DNA from 4 places in the Pseudomonas lundensis genome. Region 1 is predicted to be linked to each of the others. Evidence: predicted binding sites of a transcription regulator. Region 1 holds the regulator's gene; each other region holds the start of a gene.

What was found. Region 1 encodes FliA, which starts transcription of late flagellar genes. Its sites were predicted from a motif close to CTAAAGTTTNNNNNNNNNNNGCCGNTAA; they were not measured.
Region 2: a site for FliA is predicted at 1,674-1,701, ahead of IF654_RS22325 (methyl-accepting chemotaxis protein). Genes of this name have one in related genera too.
Region 3: a site for FliA is predicted at 1,431-1,458, ahead of motA (flagellar motor stator protein MotA). Genes of this name have one in related genera too.
Region 4: a site for FliA is predicted at 2,580-2,607, ahead of IF654_RS10930 (methyl-accepting chemotaxis protein). Genes of this name have one in related genera too.

Annotation. Positions count from the first base shown of each region.
Region 1 covers NZ_CP062158.2:3,119,367-3,123,384, forward strand. The annotation lists gene IF654_RS14615 (chemotaxis protein CheA) at 1-74, opposite strand, end outside; gene IF654_RS14620 (protein phosphatase CheZ) at 86-874, opposite strand; gene IF654_RS14625 (chemotaxis response regulator CheY) at 896-1,267, opposite strand; gene fliA (RNA polymerase sigma factor FliA) at 1,475-2,215, opposite strand; gene fleN (flagellar synthesis regulator FleN) at 2,212-3,045, opposite strand; gene flhF (flagellar biosynthesis protein FlhF) at 3,165-4,018, opposite strand, start outside.
Region 2 covers NZ_CP062158.2:4,788,561-4,792,578, reverse strand. The annotation lists rRNA gene IF654_RS22340 (23S ribosomal RNA) at 1-1,013, shown strand, start outside; rRNA gene rrf (5S ribosomal RNA) at 1,165-1,280, shown strand; rRNA gene rrf (5S ribosomal RNA) at 1,388-1,503, shown strand; gene IF654_RS22325 (methyl-accepting chemotaxis protein) at 1,816-3,693, shown strand; gene IF654_RS22320 (GntR family transcriptional regulator) at 3,740-4,018, opposite strand, start outside.
Region 3 covers NZ_CP062158.2:4,404,695-4,408,712, reverse strand. The annotation lists gene IF654_RS20655 (HDOD domain-containing protein) at 1-1,359, opposite strand, end outside; gene motA (flagellar motor stator protein MotA) at 1,525-2,376, shown strand; gene motB (flagellar motor protein MotB) at 2,380-3,372, shown strand; gene rsgA (small ribosomal subunit biogenesis GTPase RsgA) at 3,415-4,018, opposite strand, start outside.
Region 4 covers NZ_CP062158.2:2,303,520-2,307,537, reverse strand. The annotation lists gene IF654_RS10940 (hypothetical protein) at 1-4, shown strand, start outside; partial or broken gene IF654_RS10935 (DinB/UmuC family translesion DNA polymerase) at 1-801, opposite strand; gene IF654_RS10930 (methyl-accepting chemotaxis protein) at 844-2,406, opposite strand; partial or broken gene IF654_RS10925 (transposase) at 2,851-4,018, shown strand, end outside.

The DNA of each region.
Region 1 (4,018 bases):
GACAACTGCTCTAGAATTTCGCCGGCTTCAACCAGGAAATCCTGAAGGATTTCTTCATCGGCGCCGAAGCTCATGTACGTGCTCCTTAGAATCCAAGACTTGAAAGCAAATCGTCTACATCGTCCTGACCGGACACGACGTCATCACGCTTATCGGCATGAATCTGCGGACCTTCACCCTGCGCCAGGTTTTTTTGCGGATTATTTTCTGCCCGCAGTGCTTCGCGGTCATGCTCGATCCCTGCGAAACGGTCAACCTGACTGGCCATCAACACCAGTTTGAGCAGATTGCTTTCAACTTCAGTCACCAGCTGCGTGACCCGCTTGATCACCTGACCGGTGAGGTCCTGGTAATCCTGAGCCAGCAAAATGTCATTCAGGTTGGCGGCGACCACGTGGCTTTCTTCTTCGCTACGCGTCAGAAAACCGTCAACCCGACGCGCCAGATCCCGAAACTCCTCGGCACTGAGCTCGCGACGCATGAAGCGTCCCCACTCTGCGCTCAAGGTTTTGGCTTCAGCGCCCAGGCCATTGACCACGGGCGTGCTGTTCTCCACCAGGTCCATGGTGCGGTTGGCCGCCGCTTCCGTTAAGCGCACAACATACGACAACCGTTCCGTGGCATCCGTGATCTGCGACACTTCTTCGGCTTGCGGCATGTGCGGGTCAATGTGGAAGTTGACGATTGCACTGTGCAGCTCGCGCGTCAGCTTGCCGACTTCGCGGTACAGGCCCCGGTCGCGGGTCTGGTTCAATTCGTGAATCAGCTGCACGGCGTCGCCAAACTGGCCTTTTTCAAGGCTGTCGACCAACTCGCGAGCATGTTTTTTCAAGGTCGATTCAAAATCGCCCTGGCTAGCCTCTTTATGCTCCATAACGCCCCCGTGGCGAGTCGATCAACCGATGCGTTCGAAGATTTTTTCGATCTTCTCTTTGAGTGCCAGCGCAGTGAACGGCTTGACGACATAGCCGTTAACACCGGCTTGCGCCGCTTCGATGATTTGCTCGCGCTTGGCTTCGGCCGTCACCATCAGCACGGGCATGTGCTTGAGTTTTTCATCCGCGCGCACGTGGCGCAGCAGATCGATGCCGGTCATGCCCGGCATGTTCCAGTCAGTCACCAGAAAGTCGATATGACCTTGATTGAGGATCGGTATCGCCGTGGTGCCATCATCGGCCTCAACGGTGTTGGTGAACCCCAGGTCACGCAGCAGGTTTTTAATGATCCGCCGCATCGTCGAAAAATCATCAACGATGAGGATTTTCATATTCTTGTCCAATTCGACCTCCAAGCAGTCTTAAAACGCGTCCAGCACCTGGGCGCGCCATTCAATCAATTCAGTAAACCTTAACCCTGTAGCCGCCACCGCCGACTGCGACGCGGATGCAGCGACCGTCTGTGACAGAAGGTCTTGCGGCCTTATCGCAGCCTGCGGCAGCGGCTACAGGGGGTAAATCGTGTGGACGGCGGCGTCTCAGCGCGCTCGCCATTCCGCCAGGCGCCCGCGCAAACGCGCGGCACACTGGCTGTGCAACTGGCTGACACGCGACTCGCTCACGCCCAGCACCTCACCGATTTCCTTGAGGTTGAGTTCTTCGTCGTAGTACAGCGCCAGCACCAGCCGCTCGCGTTCCGGCAAGTTGGCGATGGCCTCGGCCAACGCGCCCTGGAAACGTTCGTCTTCCAGGTCACGCGACGGCTCAAGGTGAGCACTGGCGCCGTCCTCGTGCAGCCCTTCATGCTCGCCGTCCTGCAACAGGTCGTCGAAGCTGAACAGGCGGCTGCCCAGGGTGTCATTCAAAATGGCGTAATAATCATCAAGGCTTAAATTGAGTTCGGCCGCAACTTCGTGATCTTTAGCGTCACAGCCGGTTTTTGCTTCAATTGCCCGAATTGCGTCGCTGACCATGCGCGTATTGCGGTGGACCGAGCGTGGAGCCCAGTCGCCCTTTCGCACTTCATCAAGCATCGCGCCACGGATACGAATACCCGCGTAGGTTTCGAAACTTGCACCTTTGCTGGCGTCGTATTTGGTCGACACTTCGAGCAGGCCGATCATCCCGGCCTGAATCAAGTCTTCAACCTGCACACTGGCCGGCAGACGCGCCAGCAGGTGGTACGCAATGCGTTTGACCAAAGGGGCGTAGCGTTCGATCAGCTCGTACTGGCTGTCGCGCGATGACTTGCTGTACATGCGATAGCCGCTTGCTGTCATGGAGACGTACCTACATTGGTTTGCTGCACCAGACGCTCAACAAAGAACTCCAGGTGCCCACGGGGATTGGCAGGCAATGGCCAGGTGTCAACTTTCTGTGCAATGGCCTTGAACGCCAGCGAGCATTTGGAGCGCGGGAACGCTTCGTACACAGCGCGCTGCTTTTGCACTGCCTTGCGCACACATTCGTCGTACGGCACGGCGCCTACGTATTGCAGGGCGACGTCCAGAAAGCGGTCGGTGACTTTGGTCAGCTTGGCGAACAGGTTGCGCCCTTCCTGCGGGCTCTGGGCCATGTTGGCCAACACCCGGAAGCGGTTCATGCCGTAATCGCGGTTCAGCAACTTGATCAACGCATACGCATCGGTGATCGAGGTCGGTTCGTCGCACACCACCAGCAGCACTTCCTGCGCGGCGCGCACAAAGCTGACCACCGATTCGCCAATCCCGGCGGCGGTGTCGATCACCAGCACGTCCAGGTTGTCACCGATCTCGCTGAAGGCCTGAATCAGCCCCGCATGCTGGGCCGGGCTCAGGTGAACCATGCTTTGGGTGCCCGACGCCGCGGGCACGATGCGAATCCCGCCGGGGCCAGGCAGCAGCACATCGCGCAGCTCGCAACGGCCCTCGACCACATCGGCCAGGGTGTATTTGGGGGTCAGCCCCAGCAGTACGTCGACGTTCGCCAACCCCAGGTCAGCGTCCAGTAACATCACTCGTCTGCCCAGCTCGGCAAGAGCCAGCGACAAGTTGACTGAAACGTTAGTTTTACCGACGCCACCCTTGCCGCCGGTCACTGCGATCACCTGTACGGGATGCATGCTGCCCATGATCTTTCTTTACCTTGTCTTACTTAGACGCGGCTACAGAGGCTGGCTGCGGGTTCCTCAACGGGAACAGGATGTGCAGACCATCAATGTAGGTACATTCCAACGTAATCATCACTGCCTCAGCCGACCCGTTTGGAAGGGCTGTGGTAGATATCAGCGAACATGTCGGCCATGGCCTCTTCGCTGGGTTCTTCCTGCATTTGCACACTCACCGCACGGCTCACCAACTGGTGACGACGCGGCAGATGGAGATCGTCCGGGATACGCGGACCGTCCGTGAGATAGGCCACTGGCAGCTCGTGGCTGATGGCCAGACTCAACACTTCACCAAGGCTCGCCGTCTCATCCAGTTTGGTCAGGATGCAACCGGCCAGCCCGCAACGTTTATAACTGTGGTACGCCGCCGCCAGCACTTGTTTCTGGCTGGTGGTGGCCAATACCAAATAGTTTTTGGACTTGATGCCGCGCCCCGCCAGGCTTTCGAGCTGCAGGCGCAACGCCGGGTCACTGGCTTGCAGGCCCGCCGTGTCCACCAGCACCACGCGCTTGCGCACCAGCGGCTCCAGGGTTTGCCCCAGCGACTGGCCGGGCGCCACATGCGTGACGGGCACATTGAGGATGCGGCCCAGGGTTTTGAGTTGCTCCTGCGCGCCAATCCGGTAACTGTCCATGCTCACCAGCGCAATGTTTTGCGCGCCGTACTTGAGCACATAACGCGCCGCCAGCTTGGCCAGTGTGGTGGTCTTGCCCATGCCTGCCGGGCCGACCATGGCAATCACGCCGCCGTCTTCAAGCGGTTCGACTTCAGGGGTGGCGATCATGCGGGCCAAATGGGCCAACAGCATGCGCCAGGCCTGACGCGGCTCTTCAATCTCGGTCACTTGCTCCAGCAAGTCGCGGGCCAGCGGGCCGGACAAGCCGATGCGCTGCAAACGGCGCCACAGATTGGCTTGTGCCGGTTTGCTGCCTTGCA
Region 2 (4,018 bases), 1.7 Mb from region 1:
CCCCGGTAAACGGCGGCCGTAACTATAACGGTCCTAAGGTAGCGAAATTCCTTGTCGGGTAAGTTCCGACCTGCACGAATGGCGTAACGATGGCGGCGCTGTCTCCACCCGAGACTCAGTGAAATTGAAATCGCTGTGAAGATGCAGTGTATCCGCGGCTAGACGGAAAGACCCCGTGAACCTTTACTATAGCTTTGCACTGGACTTTGAATTTGCTTGTGTAGGATAGGTGGGAGGCTTTGAAGCGTGGACGCCAGTTCGCGTGGAGCCATCCTTGAAATACCACCCTGGCAACTTTGAGGTTCTAACTCAGGTCCGTTATCCGGATCGAGGACAGTGTATGGTGGGTAGTTTGACTGGGGCGGTCTCCTCCTAAAGAGTAACGGAGGAGTACGAAGGTGCGCTCAGACCGGTCGGAAATCGGTCGTAGAGTATAAAGGCAAAAGCGCGCTTGACTGCGAGACAGACACGTCGAGCAGGTACGAAAGTAGGTCTTAGTGATCCGGTGGTTCTGTATGGAAGGGCCATCGCTCAACGGATAAAAGGTACTCCGGGGATAACAGGCTGATACCGCCCAAGAGTTCATATCGACGGCGGTGTTTGGCACCTCGATGTCGGCTCATCACATCCTGGGGCTGAAGCCGGTCCCAAGGGTATGGCTGTTCGCCATTTAAAGTGGTACGCGAGCTGGGTTTAGAACGTCGTGAGACAGTTCGGTCCCTATCTGCCGTGGACGTTTGAGATTTGAGAGGGGCTGCTCCTAGTACGAGAGGACCGGAGTGGACGAACCTCTGGTGTTCCGGTTGTCACGCCAGTGGCATTGCCGGGTAGCTATGTTCGGGAAAGATAACCGCTGAAAGCATCTAAGCGGGAAACTTGCCTCAAGATGAGATCTCACTGGAACCTTGAGTTCCCTAAAGGGCCGTCGAAGACTACGACGTTGATAGGTTGGGTGTGTAAGCGCTGTGAGGCGTTGAGCTAACCAATACTAATTGCCCGTGAGGCTTGACCATATAACACCCAAGCAATTTGCGTCGAAAGGCCAGATTGCGGTGTGTGAAGACGATACAAACCGAAAGTTTGCACCTCACAAAACACCAACTCTATTACATACCCATTCGCTGGAACGTTGACCGTAAGGTAAACGCACCGGCTACCGAATTTCTTGACGACCATAGAGCATTGGAACCACCTGATCCCATCCCGAACTCAGCAGTGAAACGATGCATCGCCGATGGTAGTGTGGGGTTTCCCCATGTGAGAGTAGGTCATCGTCAAGATTAAATTCCAAAATCCCTGTCTGCTCACGCAGACGGGGATTTTGTTTTTATAGAAGTACCAAGTTTTCACAGGCACGTTACTCAGTAACGGATCTGTCACAGAATTTCTTGACGACCATAGAGCATTGGAACCACCTGATCCCATCCCGAACTCAGCAGTGAAACGATGCATCGCCGATGGTAGTGTGGGGTTTCCCCATGTGAGAGTAGGTCATCGTCAAGATTGAATTCCGAAACCCCTGTCTGCTCACGCAGACAGGGGTTTTGTTTTTTCTACGCCACAACCGCCGCTAAACCTGCTTCTTTCCCCTCCCTCTGATCTTCCTCAAACCCCCGGCCTAAACGCCCTGCAATTGACTTTCGTCGGATTAAACAAAATGCCATCACAAATGGCTAAGTTTTCCGGGAATGGTGCCGACAGCCTGTTGAGCAATGCGTGCTTAGTAGAGCTGCCGGATAGAAAGGCTGCCTGCGCTGTTACACGGAATGTTGCACCCGTACGCATCCCCACTCTCGGCATAAGAAGTCCCATGAAATGAATCTCAAGTTCAGCCATAAAATCCTTCTGGCCGCTTCAGGCGTCGTGGTTCTGGCGTTTGCGTTGTTCACTCTGTACAACGACTACCTGCAGCGAAATACCATCAAGCAAAACATCGAGTCGTCAGTGCAACAAGCTGGCAACCTGACTGCCAGCAGCGTTCAGAATTGGCTGAGTGGTCGTATCCTGGTACTCGAAAGCCTCGCACAAAACGTCGCGCACCAAGGCAAGCAAGCGGATTTGCCCGGCTTGGTGGATCAGCCTGCATTAACCTCGAATTTTCAGTTCACCTATGTGGGCCAAGCCAACGGCGTGTTCACACAGCGTCCTGACGCCAAAATGCCAGACGGTTACGACCCACGTGAACGTCCTTGGTACAAACAAGGCGTAAGTGCCGGTAAGACAATGCTGACGCCGCCCTACATGGCTGCCGTAGGCGGCTTGATCGTAACCATCGCGATGCCTGTCAAAAGCAACGGCGAATTACTCGGCGTGGTAGGGGGCGACCTGAGCCTCGACAGCTTGGTCAAAATTATCAATTCGGTGGATTCAGGTGGCTTGGGCTACGCGTTTCTGGTGAGCGGCGACGGCCAGGTCATCGTCAGTCCGGAAAAAGATCAGGTGATGAAAAACCTGAAAGACATCTACCCATCCAGCGCGTTGCGCATTGAAAAAGGCATTCAGGAAGTTAACCTGAATGGTCACGAGCGGATTATTTCCTTCACGCCGGTAACCGGCTTACCTGCAGACTGGTATATCGGTCAGTCGCTAGACAAGGAAAAAGCGTACGCTCCGCTTTCCAAATTCCGTACCTCCGCATTCATCGCAATGTTCATCGCCGTGGCTGTCATTGCCGTTCTGCTCAGCCTGCTGATCCAGTTCCTGATGCGCCCTCTGACCACCATGGGCCGAGCCATGCAGGACATCGCTCAGGGCGAAGGTGACTTGACTCGTCGTCTGGTAATCGAAAGCAAAGATGAATTTGGCTTGCTGGCCAGCTCTTTCAACCAGTTCGTAGAACGTATTCACGCGTCGATTTCGGAAGTGTCCTCCGCGACACGTCAGGTTCATGATTTGTCCCAGCGGGTGATGGCATCGTCGAATGCTTCGATCATCGGTTCTGACGAGCAGAGCGCACGCACCAACAGCGTAGCTGCCGCAATCAACGAACTGGGTGCCGCCACACAGGAAATCGCCCGTAACGCGGCTGATGCTTCGCAACATGCCAGCGGTGCAAGCGAACAGGCCGATGATGGCCGCCAAGTGGTTGAGCAAACCATTCAGGCCATGACCGAGTTGTCGCAAAAGATCAGCATGTCCTGCGCCCAGATTGAAACCCTGAACGCCAGCACCGACAACATCGGCCATATCCTGGACGTAATCAAAGGTATCTCCCAGCAAACCAACTTGCTCGCCCTCAACGCGGCGATCGAGGCGGCACGTGCAGGTGAAGCGGGTCGCGGATTTGCTGTGGTGGCCGATGAAGTGCGCAATCTGGCACACCGCACTCAGGAGTCGGCAGAAGAAATCCACAAAATGATTACTTCGCTGCAAGTGGGCTCGCGAGAAGCGGTGACCACGATGAATGCCAGTCAGGTTTCCAGTGAGGAAAGCGTGGAAGTGGCCAACCAGGCGGGCGCCCGCTTGATCAGCGTCACTCAGCGTATTGAAGAGATCGACGGCATGAACCAATCGGTAGCCGCTGCCACTGAAGAACAAACCGCCGTGGTTGAAACCCTCAACGTTGATATCAACCAGATCAACTTGTTGAACCAGCAAGGCGTGGTCAATCTCAATGAAACGCTCAAGGACTGTGATGCGCTGTCGCAGCAAGCGAGCCGACTGAAACAATTGGTCGACAGTTTCAAGATCTGACCTACACGCTGTCTATGATTTACCCACAGCCCTGTCGTTTCAAACGTCAGGGCTGTTTTGTTTTTCGGCGGTCCAGATAGTGCGTGATGGCGTTGACCGCCCGCTGTAAATGCAGGCCCAGCTCTGCCACACAGGCGTCGACTTCTTTGGCCCGGGCGAGACGCAAAAGCGTGCGGTGATCGTCTTGAGCCAACGAGCCAAGGTTCATTTGCTCAAGGTTAAAGCGAAGAAAGCGCTCCTCTTCAATCAGCCCGGCGTCCACCAATGCCAGAAGCTTCTTATTGGGTGCCTTGTTATAGAGCGCCTGATGAAAGAGCCGATTCAA
Region 3 (4,018 bases), 1.3 Mb from region 1:
GCGCAAACTTTTTGGCAGGACCGCTGTGATCTGCGCATTGTTTTCGGGTGTCAGGCGAAATTGCGCCGGTTGCGTCATCAAGCGTTGCAGGACAGCGCTCTGGTTAATTTGCAGGCTCAAGTCGAAGGCTGCCTTGGGCAATCCGGCAATCTGATGCACGCTCAGGCTGGTCGACGTTTTATCGGCCATCAACAGCAGCACCCGGCGCATGCCGCAGGCCACCAACGCATCGCGGGCGCAGGTGGTCAGGTGCATCGAATTGGTGAACGAACTCGGTTCGGCCAGCAGTTGCCCGCATTGCTTGCGCCACACCACCAGCGATTCGGCTGACGGCGGCGGGGCAGGCAATAAACCCCGGTGCATGCGACGCACGCCCCACGGCCACAACAGGGATTGAGCCGGGTGCCAGAGGTCGGGCATCGAGTGATAGCGCGCGCTGCTGGCCGCGTTCTGGTGAACCAGTTGTTGCAGTTCTTCCAGTGGCATTTGCATGTACAGGCTGGTCAGGTATTGCCAGCGCAAGTTGTGAGGCGTGTCCCAGGCCTGCTGGGCCGACAGGGCCAGGCCATTGGCCAGCAACACAGTGTTTGACGGCTGATTTAACCAGCGGCGCAGGGCCGGGTCAGCGTCCAGACGTTGCTGTTGACGCAAACGATGATGATTGTCGCGGGCGATATGCAACACCCTGACCAGGGTGCGCTGTTCGTCGGTGATGACGGCGTAACCTTGCAGCACCCATTCGGGCAGTCGCCATAATTGCGCCAGCGCGCGGCATATTTCAAACAGGCGCACGCCGAACAGTGTGAGTTCAACTTTGCTTGCGCATTCACCTTTATGAATCACCCGCAGTTCCCACTCTTCGAGCTGTTCGGGGTGAGTGAGTGCCATGGCCCACAGCGGCGACAGAAACAGCAGGCTGCCCCAATAGATTTCTTGCCACAGGCGCGCCAGGCGATTGCCAAACAGGCCGCTGGCTTGTTGCGCAGCGTGCTGGCTAATCAGTTGAATCTGGCGAAAAGCCTGCGGGATTTCTTCCCACGGCAACGCGGGCAGGCGTTCAAGCAGTTCTTGTGTGCGGGCCAGCCCCAGGCGGTTGATCGCTACCTCCAGGCTCTCGGCCGGCTCGCTCAAACTGCCGTGCGTGTGGTGATTGGCGTCGCGGATCAAGCTCAGTGCCAATGCAGGACTGTCTTGCATCAGCTCGGCAATGTCGCGTAACGAGCGGCGATTGTCGTTGATTGCCTTGCAGACGCGCTCGTGGCTGTCTTGCGGGATGGGCAGGCGAACAGCGTCGAGCTGCTTGACCCACGCATCGAGGGTATTGGGGATTGGAGTCGCGTTGCCGGTTTCATTAGCCATGATGGGAGAGTGGTCATCATCCATTGTTTACACGCCCGGAGCGGGCCCAACTGGCTTTTCGCCTTTATGGCCTATAGTCTGGCGCAGTTTTGCCGATAAGTAGAAGAAGAGTTTTTTAACTCTCGAATATGACCTTGAACCCGACGCAGAAGTACCTGAATTCCTATGGCTAAAATTATCGGCATCATTGTCGTGTTCGCGAGCGTGCTCGGCGGATACGTGCTTTCCCACGGCAAGATCGGGGCGCTGATTCAGCCGTTCGAGGTCTTGATTATCGGCGGGGCGGCGTTTGGTGCGTTCCTGCAGGCGAACCCCGGCTACATGACCATGCACGTGATCAAAAAATCGCTCGGCATGTTCGGTTCGCGCTTCACCCACACGTTCTACCTGGAAGTGCTGGGGCTGGTTTACGAGATCCTCAACAAAAGCCGTCGCGAAGGCATGATGGCCATCGAAGGCGACATTGAAGACGCCGCGGCCAGCCCGATCTTCGCCAAATACCCTTCCGTGCTCAAAGATGACCGCATGACCGCGTTTGTTTGCGATTACTTGCGCATCATGTCGTCGGGCAACATGGCGCCCCACGAACTCGAAGGCTTGTTTGACATGGAACTGTTCAGCCTTAAAGAAGAGCTTGAGCACCCGTACCACGCCGTGACCGGGATTGCTGATGGCATGCCGGGCTTCGGTATTGTGGCTGCGGTACTGGGTATCGTGGTGACCATGGCTTCGCTGGGCGACGGCGATCAGGCGATGATCGGCGTGCACGTGGGTGCGGCGCTGGTCGGTACGTTCTTCGGTATTTTGGCGGCCTACGGTTTCTTCGGCCCGCTGGCGACCTCGCTCTCCCACGATGCGAAAGAAGAACTCAACGTGTACGAATCCATCAAGGCGTCGCTGGTCGCTTCGGCCTCGGGCATGCCGCCGTCGCTGGCGGTCGAGTTCGGTCGTAAAGTGCTGTATCCCAAGCACCGTCCGAGCTTTGCCGAGCTGGAACAAGTAGTCCGCGGTCGCTGATCCATGGAAAACAATCAGCCAATCATCATCAAGCGCGTCAAGCGCTTCGCGGCGGGCCACCACGGTGGCGCCTGGAAAATTGCGTTCGCTGACTTTGCTACGGCGATGATGGCGTTCTTCCTGGTGCTGTGGCTGATGTCCACAGCCACCCCGGAACAGAAAATCGCCATTGCCGGTTACTTCAAAGACCCGATCGGGTTCACCGAAACCGGCACGCCGTACATCATCGATTTGGGAGGCACGCCGACCCTGGCGCCGGACACCACCCTCAATCCTGAAGAAAAAATGCAGCCTCAGCCCGACAAGATCACGGTCGACACCGATCAGGTCGAAGGCATGGCCGAGCAAGTCGAGAAAGAACGACTCGAACTGCTGCTTCAGGAGTTGCAGAACAAGGTCGAAGAAAACCCGCAATTGCGCAAATTCAAAGACCAGCTGTTGTTCGAAATCACGCCTGACGGCCTGCGCATCCAGATCATGGACGCGGAAAACCGTCCGATGTTCGACGTCGGCAGTGCGCGCCTCAAGCCTTACTTCGAAGACATATTGCTGGCCATGGCGGACACCATCAAAGCCGTGCCGAACAAAGTCAGCATCAGCGGGCACACCGATGCCACGCCGTATGCCAGCGATGCGGAGTTCGGTAACTGGGAATTGTCGGCCAACCGCGCAAACGCAGCGCGCCGGGCATTGATCGCGGGCAGTTATCCACATGATCAGGTCGCGCGGATTGTGGGTTACGCCTCGTCGGTGCTGTTCGACAAGGTCAACCCGCTGAACCCGATCAACCGCCGCATCGACATCGTGGTGTTGACGAAGAAAGCGCAGCAGGCGATTGAAGGTGAACAGGGCACCGAGATGGCCACGCCGCAGGCGCCGACCACTCCGATTGACCCGATCACCCTGCCGGCTGACCAAGTGCCACCCGCCATGCATGAAGAACGGGAAAAACTGAACCTGTTTGATGACAAGGCGCCAGCAACACCGAAGCCTTGATGCCGCATGCCTTCACCCTCGCTCAGAGGGTGAAGGCATCGTTCAGTAACTCGACTCAGGCAGGCTGGCGATGATCGAACGGTAGCTGTTCATGCGTTGCTGCTGCACGCGGCCATCTTCCAGCGCCATCAGCAAGGCACAGCCCGGCTCGCGGTCGTGCTTGCAGTCGCGGAAACGGCAACGGCCGATCAAATCGTGGAACTCGATAAACCCGGCTTCCACATCCGCCCGGCTCACGTGGCCCAGGCCAAACTCGCGAATACCGGGTGAGTCGATCAGCTCGCCGCCGCCCGGGAAGTGGAACAACCGCGCCGTGGTCGTGGTGTGCGTGCCCTGACCGGAAATTTCGGACAGCGGTCCGACCCGCAGGTTGACCTCGGGCAGCAAGCTGTTGACCAGCGATGACTTGCCCACGCCCGACTGACCCACAAACACACTGATGTGCCCGTCCAGCTTGGCTTGCAACTGCTGCATGCCGTCGCCGTGATGTGCGGACACTTCCAGCACCGGATAACCCAGCTGACGATAAACGCCCAGCAACGCATTCAGCGCTGGGGCGTTTTGCTCGTCAATCAGGTCGGCTTTATTGAGCAACAGCAACGGACGAATCCCCGCGTGCTCGGCGGCTACCAAATAGCGGTCGATC
Region 4 (4,018 bases), 820 kb from region 1:
TTAGGTGCGATGACTTCTAGGAAATCGCCCAGGTCCCCAATCCGGATTGCTCGGAACACTCGCCGCCCTCAACGTCCCCCTCCCCCAGCGTCCGTTGATTTCATCCAGCACGGCCATGACCCGTGTGGCTTCTGCAGGTTGATTTACGGCAAACAAATCATCTGAAAACTCTCCGGGCTGTCGCAGGTCCAGCAGCAAAACTTCTGCCTTGCTGTATTTGAATCCCTCCCGAAAAACATGGTCCAGAGCCTCTACTGCTGCCTTGGTCAGCAACTGCACATCGCCAGTCGGATATGGCAAAGTCACCACAACACCTTTTGCGTATTTGGCCTCATCAGGATTGAACATGCCCGTGCGGATGCTGACACGGACTTTTTTGCAATAGGACTTCTGCGCCCTGAGCTTTTCGGAGGCGCGCATCATGTAGGTGGCCACAGCTTCCTTGATCGGTGCCAGTTCAGTCAGTCGCTTGCCAAACATTCGGCTGCAGCAGATTTCCTGTTTCGGCGGATCCGGTTCATCCAGCTCCAGGCACGGCGTTCCTGAAAGCTCTCGCGCGGTTTTCTCAATCACCACGCTGAATTTTTTGCGCAGGGTCCATGGGTCAGCCTTGGCCAAGTGCATCGCAGTGGTGATGCCCATGCCTTCAAGGTGTGCGGTCATGCGCCTACCGACACCCCACACTTCAGACACAGCCGTGTTGCGCAGCACCCAGTCCCTTTCGAAATCACCGCACAAGTTGACCACGCCGCCGGTGTGGGCCTGGAGCCGTTTGGCAGTATGGTTGGCCAGCTTGGCCAAGGGCAGCTCAGCCTGAAGCCGATCTAACCACTAACGGTCCGGCTAAGCACTCAGACGTGCCGTCACTTCATTCAACTGCCCTGATAACCCGTGAAGGTTCCGGCTTGCCGCTTCGGTGCGCTGCATGTTGTCTAGGTTTGTACTGGCAATCGTGGTGATTTCGGTGAGGTTGCGCGAGATATCTTCCGCCACCGAGGTTTGCTCTTCGGCAGCGGTGGCAATTTGGCGGTTCATGTCTCGAATGGCTTCCACAGAATGGGTGATGCGCTGCAGCATCGCTCCGGCCTCATTCACTTGCGCGACACTTTCTTCGCTGCGCGACTGGCCACTTTCAATGGCCTGAGCCGCGTCCACCGCGCCGGTTTGCACCGTTTGGATGATCTGGTTGATTTCGATGATCGACTCGGCCGTACGCTGGGCAAGGTTTCGCACTTCGTCGGCCACGACCGCAAAACCGCGTCCGGCTTCACCGGCACGGGCCGCTTCGATCGCCGCGTTAAGCGCCAGCAAATTAGTCTGCTCGGCGATGCCGCGAATCACTTCCAACACCTTGCCTATGCGGCCACTGTCGGTTTCCAGGCGACGGATGACCGTGGCTGTGTTGGCGATCTCACCACGCATTTGGGTGATGGTGTGAATGGTGCCCTGCATGACTTTTTCGCCCTGCTGCGTGGATTGGTCGGCATCATCGGCGGCGCGTGCAGCATCGGCTGCGTGACGAGCCACTTCCTGGGCGGTGGCGGACATTTCGTTCATCGCCGTAGCCACCTGATCGGTACGGTTGAACTGCTCGTTAGTGCCGCTGGCCATGAGACCTGCGATGGCGCTTAACTCGCCACTTGCGCTGTCCAGATCCTTGGCGCTGCGCTGCAAGCGGTTGAAGGTTTCGGCGAGAAAGTCGCGCAAAGTGTTGGCGGCCATGGCTAGTTTGCCCAACTCGTCTTCACGGCTGCTGGCAACGCGTTCGGCAACTTTCCCTTGGCTCAGTTGCGCCACGTAGTCGATCAGCTTGCGGATGGGGTCAATCAAGTTGCGGTTAATCAGCCAAAGGCTCAACAGGCCGATCAACAGACCCGAGGCGAGCATCACGATAATCCCCAGCATCACCGTGCGATTGGCAGCGGCGCTGATCAGTGTAGATTGCTCGGTGCCCTGCTTGCGCAGTTCGCCAACAAGTTCGCTCATCTGATCGCTGGTGGTACGGTCAACTCCTTTGACGGCGGCGTCGCCTGCAGTGGGGTCTGCACCCGCGGCGATATAGGCATCGCGACCTTTCTGGTAAGCGCTGCCCAACTGACGGTGTTCGTCACGCAGGCGCTCGATGCGGGTCTTGAGTTGGCCCTCCAGTCCTTTCTGGTTAGCCAGTTCGCCAAGGATCCCTTGTACGTCGCGCTGACGGTCTTCGAATTGCTTCCAATATTTATCCAGGTCTGCCGGCTGCTTGCCCCGTAGTAATACGTTTTTCCATTCCTGAACCTGCACCTTGAATTGCAGGTTGGCCTCGTCGATCAATTGCGAAGTGTGCAGCGGACCTTCGATTAAGTTGGCGTAGTTTTGCACGCCGTTGGACAGGAAATTAAAGCATGCTAAAGCAATCAGCAACATCGCCAACAGACTGCCGCTCAGCAGCGCGAGGATTTGAGTTCTCAGGGATTATTGCAGCATCGGATGATACTCATGACAGGAATGAAGTACGCCTGGTTAGGCGTGAAAGACGTCCAAACATCCCTGTCTGCGGTTCAGGTTTGTGGCCGGAGCCGCGCAAACTAACACTTACGTCATCGGCGTGCCAGAGCGCTTCTTGAGGGGAGTCAGACCGTTGGTGCCTTGGAAATTCTCGGTTATCGTCCTTCCTATTATTTCCGTTGGTTTGGAGATCAGATGAATGACAGCTTTTGGCCGGTAAGCGGACGCTTACAAGCGGCGACCGCTAGTGGCCGGGAGCCGCCCTTCGTGACAGGCAGCTATCGGCCGATTCTGTTGAAAAAGTAGCTCCCCTGTCTGGCCTGCGGCAAAATTCGCGCAGCGGCCAGCAGGGAAGCACGCAGCATGATGGGACAGTTATCGAGTGGGCAGGAACGGCTGTTTTACTCGTTCAACCTTGAAGACCACACCCCGCCAATCACCTTCTGCGTAGCATTGATCGGTGTCTCGATCTGAGCGTTTTACGCCATTACCTCGCCGATTTTTACAGCCCAATTGGGCGTCCTTCGATTGACCCAGAGTTGATGATCCGCATGCTGATCGTGGGCTATTGCTACGGCATTCGCTCAGAGCGTCGGCTGTGCGAAGAGGCCCATTTGAACCTGGCGTATCGCTGGTTCTGCCGGTTAAGCCTTGAAGATGAAGTCCCCAATCACTCGACCTTTTCCAAAAATAGACACGGCCGTTTTCGGGACAGCGATCTGTTTCGCTGGTTGTTCAATGAAGTGCTGCGTCGCTGCATGGACGCCGGTTTGGTTAAAGGCGAAGGCTTTGCCGTGGACGCCAGCATCATCAAAGCGGATGCGAGTCGGCAGCGCGGCATACCGGGTGATGAACAGGTCAACTGGAGCGATCCGGCCCTGAGCACCCGCGCCGTGCGAGAGTACCTTGAAGCCCTCGATGAAGAGGCTTTGGCCGAAACGCTACCGAAGCGCCTGTCGCTGACGGATCCTCAGGCCCGCTGGACCGCAGCTCCAGGCGGCCCAGCGTTCTACGCGTACTCCACGAATTATCTGATAGATACCGAGCACGGCGTGATCATGGATGTGGAACCCACACCGGCTCATCGAACCGCAGAAGTCGAGAGCACCAAGACGATGATCGACCGGGTCGAAGCGCAGTTCGACATCAAGCCGGAACGCCTCATTGGCGACACCGCTTACGGTACAGCGCCGATGTTGGCCTGGATGGTGGAGGAAAAAGACATCGAGCCGCATGTGCCGGTGTGGGACAAAACCGAGCGCAAGAACGACAGCTTTTCGAGTAACGATTTCCACTGGAATGAAGAGGCCGAGGAATACCGCTGCCCAGCCGGCAACGTATTACGCAGCGAATGGCGAGCCTTCAAAAACGAGCGTTCGCACGTCACCAAAGCCAACACTATCATCTTCCGATCCCGGCAGACCGACTGCGCGACATGTCCGATGAAAGCCAAGTGCTGCCCGAATACTTCGATTCGTAAGATCGTCCGCAGCGTCCATGAAGCCGCTCGTGATGTGGCTCGACGCATCGC